2 regions of the Methylibium petroleiphilum PM1 genome follow, and region 1 is predicted to be linked to the other one. Evidence: riboswitches for the same ligand, from Rfam matches in the RefSeq annotation. Region 1 holds a riboswitch; the other holds the start of a gene.

Region 1 (4,163 bases):
TTGCCCGCGTGTCCGCTGCTTCGGCGGGCATCGTCAGCCCCAGGTGGCGTTCGGGCAGAGCGACGGTGTCGCTGCGCGACAGTTGGCCCAGCCACGGGCCGCCGTCGTCGGGCCGCGCCGGGTCCAGCGCTTCGCGCAACATGTCGGCGTGCCGGGGGCTGCCCACCCGGTTGGCGAAGACCCCCGCCCACGGCAGGGCATGCCGCCAGTGGCGCAGGCCATGCGCCACGGCGGCGAAGGTACCGGCCATCGCACCGGCGTCGATCACCGCCGCCACCGGGATGCCGAAGCGCTGCGCCAGGTCCGCGGCGCTGGGCTCGCCATCGAAGAGGCCCATGACGCCTTCGACGATGATGAGGTCGGCCTTGCTGGCGGCAGCGGCCAGGCGCTGCGCGCAGTCGTCGGGGCCGTTGATCCACAGGTCCAGGGCGTCGACCGGGCGGCCGCTCGCCGCTTCCAGCCACATCGGATCGAGGAAGTCGGGACCGCACTTGAAGCAGCGCACGCGCCGGCCCTGCCGTGCGTGCAGCCGCGCCAGTGCCGCCGCCACCGTGGTCTTGCCCTGGCCGGAGGCCGGGGCGGCGATCAGCAGGGCGGCGGCCATGTCGACAACTCGAGTGACTGTCAGGCGGGGGGTCGGGTCGCGATGGCTCAGAGCGACCAGCGCAGCGAGACCTGGCCGTTGCGGCCGGCGGTCGCGTAGTTGCGCGCCAGCTCGTAGGGCTTGTCGCCGAGGTTGTCGATGCGCGCCTCGAGCGACAGCCCCGGGTTCAGCTGCGTGCTGACGTAGAGATTCACGAGGCCGAAGCCACCGAGCACCTGGGTATTGGCCGCGCTCTCGTATCGCAGTCCCGCAACCTGCACTTCGGTGCCCACCGTCCAGCCTGCCAGCACCGTCTTGGCACCGAAGGTCGCCAGCCGCTTGGCGCGACGCCTCAGCACCTTGTCGGTGTCGAGGTTGCGCGGGTCATGCCAGTCCAGCGAACCGCGCAACACGACGCCGCCCAGTGCGGTGCGGCCGGCGAGCGTCACGCCTTCCAGTTCGGCGCGGCCGACGTTCTGGTAGCAGCCAAAAGTGTTGATGCATGGGCCCGGCGAACCGAACACGATCAGATTGGTGACCTTGTTGCGCCACGCCGTCAGGCTCGCTTCGCTGCCCGCGGCAGCCCAACGCAAGCCCAGTTCGACATTGCGACCGGACTCGGGCACGAGGCTGGCCACGCCGTACTCGCTGAAGCGCTGGTACAGGGTCGGCACGCGGAAGGACGTGGCGGCCGCGGCCGTCACGCGCCACCCAGCCAGGAACTTCCAGCCCCAGGCGAGGCTGCCGGTGGTCTTGCCGCCGAACTCGTTGTCGTCGTCGCGCCGCACATGGGCCTGCACGCCGTGGTCGCCGAAGTCGCCGCGCCAGCCCAGGCCGATGGCGTCCTGGTGACGCTTGCCGCCGAAAGCCGAGCCGAACGCGGTCGCGGGGTTGAAGAGCTTGTCCTCGCGCCGTTCCAGCGTGCCGGTGAACACGTTGCCGCCGACCTTCTGCTCGTGCAGCAGGGTGTAGTCGTTCAGCGTTGTCTCGGTCCGGTAGAAGCTCGGCTGGGTCTCGTAGGTGCTGCGGGTCTGACCGACCTGCAGACGGGTCGTCGAATCGGCGTTCCAGCGGCCCTGCCAGGCCACGTTGCCGGTGCGCAGCGTGTGGTGGTTCTCGTCATTGGTTGTGGCCGAGCCGTCGTAGCCCGACTTCAGGTTACTGGCGAGCAGGGAGGCATCCACGCGATGCTCGGCGTTGATCTGATAGCCCACGCGACCCTGCACCGAACTGCGCTTCCAGCCGTCCTTGTCAGGGTTGTGCCCGAAGGCGCCGGGCTTCGTCGCGTCGAATCCGTCGCTGCGGCCGTGGGCTGCCGACAGCGAGTAGTTCAGCGCATCGGCCGAGCCGCTGACGCCAACCTGGCTCTGGACGGTGTTGTATGAGCCGACGGTCAGCGACGCCGTCGGACGCGCAGATCCCTGGCCGCGCTTTGTGAAGAGCTGGACCACGCCCGCGACGGCGTCCGAGCCATAGATGGCTGCGGCTGGTCCGCGCAGGATCTCGATGCGTTCGATCTGGTCCAGCGGGACCTGCTCCCACACGGCACCGCCGGTGGATTGGGAGTCCACGCGCACGCCGTCGATGTAGACGGCCGTGTGGCGCGTCTCGCTGCCGCGGATGAACACGCTCGTCGAGGTGCCGGGGCCGCCGTTGCGCGTGATCTCGATACCGGGCTGCCGCGCCAGCAGATCAGCCACGCCGGTAACGCCTGCGCGCTCGATCTCGTCGCGGTCGATGACGGTGAGATCGGCCAGCACCGTGGACAGCGGCTGCGGCGTTCGGTTGGCGGTGATGACCACCCGTTCGAGCGCGGTCGGCGGCGCCGACTGAGCCATGGCAACGGGGGAAAGGGCAAAGGGAACGAGAGCGGCAGCGACACGCTGCACGCAGCCGAAGGACGAGGAAGTCATGACGGAGACACGGACCAATCGCGCTCGGCCGCTTCCCCGCAGCCATGCGCCTTACAGCGAACCGCAAGAGCCGTTCGCCACCTCGTTGGCCGGTATCCGGGCTGACGGAGACTACCCGTGACGCCTTCCCAGTCGTCATCGCCCGATCCTTTGACCGGCGATGCATCCCAGTGGCATGTTGTCACGAGCCGGCAGGCCGATCTGGCCTTGCCGTCCGCTTACCGTTGCGGGGGCAGCTCAGGTTAGGTGTCGGTCCGTCCGACCTCGACCTCCCTGATTCCCGTTGAACTGTCTTGGCGGAGCGCCTCGACGAGCACCAACGGCGACGATGATACAGCGCAGCCTCAGCTCCGCAAAGCCCCACCGATGCACATCGACAATGAGTGCCGGCCTGTCGGTTCGGCGGGCAGCAGAGCGAGTGAGGAGCGCGTCGACGGAGTCGGGCATCGCGGCATTCAGCGTGGTGCGCACAGGTGTACAGCGGAAGGCGCGGCAGTCGGCGCGGATCCAGACGTTGCCGTTCCAGCGCAGCGACGGCGCAAGGAGCCGATCCCGCAGCGGGCGGCCCAACCCCGGGGCGCCGCCGAAGTCGTTCTTTCTCCAACGTTGCGAGCAAGCGCCGGATCGGAGCTTCTTCGACGGCATAGACGGCCGAGGGCATGCAGCCAAGTGCTCTCGATAGTGGAACTGCGTCGGCAGCCCGGAGAACTCGGCGTTCCGTTCGACGGCCTTCGGTAGCGTGTCCGACGCCAAGCGGCGTGCATGGAGATGGCCCATCAGCTGATCGGGCGCCGGCCTGTCGACGGATGCCATGCTCACGAACGGGATGACATGCTCGCCCCGCAAGCAACGTCCTTCCTCGGCGACCTTGTCGGCGAGGCCCAGGTCGATCACGGCATGCAGTCCCATGCGATCCCGCAGGACCGCGACGCACAGGGCGTCAGCGCGTGCGGTGCGTCGCTCCGGAAGATCACTCCTTCGCGCACGCGTCGGCTGTCCGCCGAGGTCGCGGAAGTTGAACGCCCCTTGCGCGGCGAGTCCGACGCACGGCGCACGCCGTGCCTCAGCGGACGGGCGGACGCTCGAGGAGGTCTTCCACGTCGTCGTGCGGCCGTGGAATGACGTGCGCCGAGCGCACCTTGCCGACCACCTTGGCCGCCGCCTCGCCCGCGTCGACAGCGGCCTTCACGGCACCGACGTCTCCGCGCACGATGATTGTGATGATGCCGCCCCCGGGCTGTTGCATCGTCAGCAGCCGGACGTTCGCTGCCTTGACCATCGCGTCGGCGGCCAGTGTCGCCGCCGTCTTCCCCTGCGTCTCGACAAAGCCGAGGGCGCTGCCTCTCAGTTGACTCAGTTCACTCATGTCGATGACTCCTTGACCACCAGTTGCCCGAGCGCCAGACGTGCCGAGGGCAGCGCCGTGGTGGGCAGCGAAAACAAGCGAACGCCGCTGCGGTACAGATCCTCGACCAAGCTGAGCGCGGCGCCATCGCCGCATTCGACGCCGATGCGCACCTCCGGCCGGTGCGCCGCCACCGCCGCGACGCCCGCGAACAACTCGGCGAGCTTGCTGCCCAAGGCCGTCCGCGGGTTGTGCGCCAAGTACCCGTCAGCGACATAAGTTTCGAAGACGTCGTCGGCGAAGGACAGCGCGCTCGGATAGC
Region 2 (4,163 bases), on a different replicon from region 1:
CCAGCGCCGACACGGCGCCGATCACGCCGCCGACGCCGAACAGTCCGGGCGCGGGTGGCAACTGCCGGGCCGGCGTGGGCTTGCCGCCGCGCAGCATCTGCGTCGCCGAGAAGCCGACGAACAGCGCAAACAGCCCGGCCAGCAGCGCCGAGGGCAGCGCCTTCGCGACCTGCGCCCCCAGCAGCGAGCCCAGCACGATCCCAGGTGCGAGGCGGCGCACGATGTCCCAGCGCACGGCGCCGCGCGCATGATGGGCTCGCACCGAAGACAGCGAGGTGAAGCAGATCGTCGCGAGCGAGGTCGCGATCGCGACCTTCACGATCAGGTCGGACGGAAAGCCTTTCAGCGTCAGCAGCAGCGTGATGAAGGGCACCAGCACCATGCCGCCGCCGACGCCCAGCAGGCCGGCCAGGAAGCCGGCGCCCGCGCCCAGCAGCAGCAGCTCGACGACCAGCGGCCAGGCGAGCAGCATCAGGCCGGCGGCAGCAGCGCGAGCACCGCGCGCCACTCGGCCGTCGTGACGGGCGTGATGGACAGGCGGTTGCCCCGCTGCAGCACGCGCATCGTCGCGAGCGAGGGTGCCGCGCGCATCGCGGCCAGCGACAGCAGCGGCGTCTTGCGCACCAGCTTCACGTCCACGCCGAACCAGCGCGGTGCCTCGGGCTTCGAGGCGGGGTCGTGGTAGGGGCTCGCCGGGTCGAACTGGGTCGCGTCGGTGTGCGCGACGGAAGCCACCTCGGCCAGCCCGGCGATGCCCGGCTGCGGGCACGACGAGTGATAGAACAGCACGCCGTCGCCAGGCCGGAAATCGTCGCGCATGAAGTTGCGCGCCTGGTAGTTGCGCACGCCGGTCCACGGCAGCTTGCGGCCCGGCGCGCGCGCCAGGTCGTCGATCGAGCACTCGTCGGGCTCGGACTTCATCAGCCAGTACGCCATGGCGGCAGCAGGTCGGGAAGGGCAACGGGGAAAGGTGTCCGCCGCGAACCGGGAGTCGCATTCCTGAACCCAGGGGAGTTCAGGTGGGCGAGGTCAGCGAAGCTTCGGGTTCATCTGACGCGAGACGATCACGCCCGCTTCGCAATGTTCCAAGCCCGGGCTCATATGAGCATCGGTTCAAGGAAATATAAAACTCCCGCGAACGCGACGGACGAGATCAGTGTACGCCGCCAGCGCTGACGAACCGGCGTTTCAGAGCAATTGACCGTCGCGCCCGAGGGTCTCGTCGATGCGCCCGATCAGGGCCTCGATGTCGATGCCGTGTGCGGGGTCCGGCGCGGCCTGCCCGGCGCTGCGCGCCGGTGTCGCCGCCGCCAGCGGCCGCTCGGCCAGCTGGTAGGCGAGGTTGAGCGCGGCGAGCACCGCGATGCGCTCGCGGGCGCGCACCTTGCCGGCGTCGCGGATCGCGCACATCTCCTGGTCCACGTTGCCCACGGCCTCGAGCAGGGCCCGTTCGCCGCCGTCGGGGCAGCCGAGGATGTAGCTCTGGCCCATGATGGTGACTTCGAGCTGCTTCATTCGGCGGTCTTTCCGGTCTCCGGGCCGGCCTCGGCGACCGGTTCGCTGGCCGGCAGGCGATCCAGCAGGGCCTCGACGCGCTGGCGGGCGGCGGCGAGGCGGGAGCGCAGCGAGTCGCGTTCGGCATTGACGCCGGCCAGCTGCTCCAGGGTCAGCGCGTGCGTGCGCTGCAGTTCCTGGTGCCTCAGCAGCAACCGCTCCACGCGCTCGGCCAGTTCTTCGATCGTCGCCATGCCTCTCCTCACTGCACGCGACGATTGTAGGGGGCGGCCCGGGCCGCGCTTACACTGCGGGCTGTTGGTGCTCGTGCCGGCGTTCACGCCGGCGCAGTTAAACGGGAAGCAGAGGAGGGGGACCCACCGGGTGCTCCTTCAGCCTGCGCTGCCCCCGCAACGGTCAGCGGACGAAGCCAGAACGCCTGCGTTCACACTTCCGCTCTCGCGCACATGCCACTGGAGTCTCCGGCTCTGGGAAGGTCGCGAGGGTCGTTCCGCCAGCCCGGATACCGGCCAACGGGAGGCGTGCTGCGCAAGCGGCGCGTCATGAGGTGAGCGCCCGCGGGGAAGCTGGCGCGCACGTTTTCATCGTTGGTCATTCCATGATTGCCACTCCCTTCGAGGCCACCGCGCCTCGCATTCCTGTTCGCCTCGGGGCGCTGCCGCATGCGCCGTTGTTGATGCTGTCGCTGCTGGGCTTCGCCAGCGGCATCGCGAGCGCGCAATCCGCGCCCGTCACCGAGGCAGGCAAGCTGCCTCCGGTGCTGGTCACGGCCAGCCGCTTCGTCGAGGACTCGGCGACGCTGCCGTACGGTGTCAGCGTGCTGACCGCCCAGGACATCGCCGACTCGGGCGTGTCCACGGTGAACGAGGCCGTGATGAAGCTGCTCGGCGTGCCCGGTCGGCTCGACCTCTACGGCGGTGGCGACTACGCCCTCGACCTGCGCGGCTTCGGCACCACGTCCGACAACAACCAGGTCGTGATCCTCGACGGCATCCGCATCAACGAGGGCGACCTCGGCGGCACGCGGCTGGCCGGCATCCCGATCAATTCGGTCGAGCGCATCGAGGTGCTGCGCGGCAGCGGCACCGTGCTGTACGGTGAGGGCGCCACGGGCGGCGTGATCATCGTCACCACCAAGGCGGGTCACGGAACAGCTCGCAGCAACCGGGCCAGCGTGTACGCCGCCGCCGGCAGCGATCGCCTGCGCGACCTGCGCGCCGACGCCACGCTCGAGGCCGGCGGCTTCTCGCTGGATGCGGCCGCCAACCGCCGCACGACCGACAACCATCGCGACAACTTCCGTTCGGAGACGGAGGGCGCATCGCTCACCGGCCAGTGGCGCAACGACTGGCTGCGCGTCGGCCTGCGGCATGCCTACGACGACCTCGACACCGGGCTGCCCGGCGCGCTGACTGCGGCGCAGTACGCCGCCGACCCGAGCCAGACCACTGCGCCGAACGACCACGCCGATATCCGCAACACGCGCAGTGGCGTGTTCGCCGAGGCCGATCTCGGCGGCGACTGGCAACTCGGCCTTGACGCCGGCTGGCGTGACAAGGAGCTGCGCAGCCGCAATGGGGCCTTCGCCTACGACTACGACGTCGACGCGAAGAACTACTCGCTGCGGGTGCGCAACCGCACGCAGTTCGCGTCGGTCGTCAACGCGGTGGTGTTCGGCGTGGATCGCAACGAATGGGAACGCACGGTGCTGGGCGCCATCGGCTCGGTGGGCGAGCAGTCCTCGACCGGCTACTACCTGAAGGACGACCTCACGCTGAGCGGCGGCACCCGCCTGAGCGCCGGCGTGCGCACCGAGCGCATCGAGAAGGCGGTCAGCAGCACGGTCGACCGCATCGACGACCGCCAGCGCGCCTGGGAACTGGGCGTGCTGCAGCCGCTGTCCGAGAACAGCGCGGTCTACGGCCGGGTCGGCCGCAGCTTCCGCCTCGCCAACGTCGACGAGTTCAGCTTCACCAATCCGGCCGTGCCGCTGCGGCCGCAGACTTCACGCGACACCGAACTGGGCGTGCGCTGGCGTGCTGCCGGCCGCAGCGCCGAGCTGCGCGTCTACCGCAGCTCGCTGAAGAACGAGATCGGCTTCGATCCCAGCGGCGTCGGACCGTTCGGGCCGTTCGGCGCCAACGTCAACTTCGACCCGACGCGCCGGCAGGGTGTCGAGCTCGAACTGGCGCAGGCGCTGACCGAGGCGCTGAACCTGCGCGTCAACGGCGCGCTGCGGCGGGCCCGTTTCACCGAGGGCGCCTACGACGGCCAGGATGTGCCGCTGACACCCGAGCGCACGCTGTCCCTTCGGGCCGACTGGACGCCCGCGCCGGCGCACAAGCTCGATGCGATCGTGAACTACGTGTCCTCGCAGAGCCCGGACTTCGCCAACGTCTGCAGCATCCCGGGTCGCACCACCGCCGACCTGCGCTACGCCTATCGCTGGACGCAGGCGGAGTTCGCGCTCGGCGTGGTCAACTTGACGGACCGCAAGTACTACACGCAGGCCTTCGGGTGCACGGCCGGCGGCGAAACGACCTCGATCTACCCGGAGGCGGGTCGCACCTTCGCGGCATCGGTCAAGGTCAGCTTCTGACGGGAGGCGCATGGGCGAGCGGCGCAGTCATCCGAAGGGCAGCGGGACA

The links. A riboswitch is a leader RNA that binds a small molecule or an ion and turns the genes downstream of it on or off. The one in region 1 is predicted to bind cobalamin.
Region 2: it holds a riboswitch for cobalamin, as region 1 does, so the genes downstream of both, MPE_RS11655 (TonB-dependent receptor) here and MPE_RS21995 (TonB-dependent receptor domain-containing protein) in region 1, are expected to answer to the same signal.

Annotation. Positions count from the first base shown of each region.
Region 1 covers NC_008826.1:456,988-461,150, reverse strand. The annotation lists gene MPE_RS22000 (cobyrinic acid a,c-diamide synthase CobB) at 1-604, opposite strand, end outside; gene MPE_RS21995 (TonB-dependent receptor domain-containing protein) at 652-2,496, opposite strand; cobalamin riboswitch at 2,567-2,832, opposite strand; gene MPE_RS21990 (BMC domain-containing protein) at 3,560-3,862, opposite strand; gene MPE_RS23075 (pyruvate, phosphate dikinase) at 3,859-4,163, opposite strand, start outside.
Region 2 covers NC_008825.1:2,473,359-2,477,521, reverse strand. The annotation lists gene MPE_RS11675 (sulfite exporter TauE/SafE family protein) at 1-472, opposite strand, end outside; gene MPE_RS11670 (EVE domain-containing protein) at 472-936, opposite strand; RNA gene ssrS (6S RNA) at 970-1,151, opposite strand; gene MPE_RS11665 (cell division protein ZapA) at 1,189-1,515, opposite strand; gene MPE_RS11660 (hypothetical protein) at 1,512-1,748, opposite strand; cobalamin riboswitch at 1,797-2,043, shown strand; gene MPE_RS11655 (TonB-dependent receptor) at 2,114-4,114, shown strand; gene MPE_RS11650 (bifunctional adenosylcobinamide kinase/adenosylcobinamide-phosphate guanylyltransferase) at 4,125-4,163, shown strand, end outside.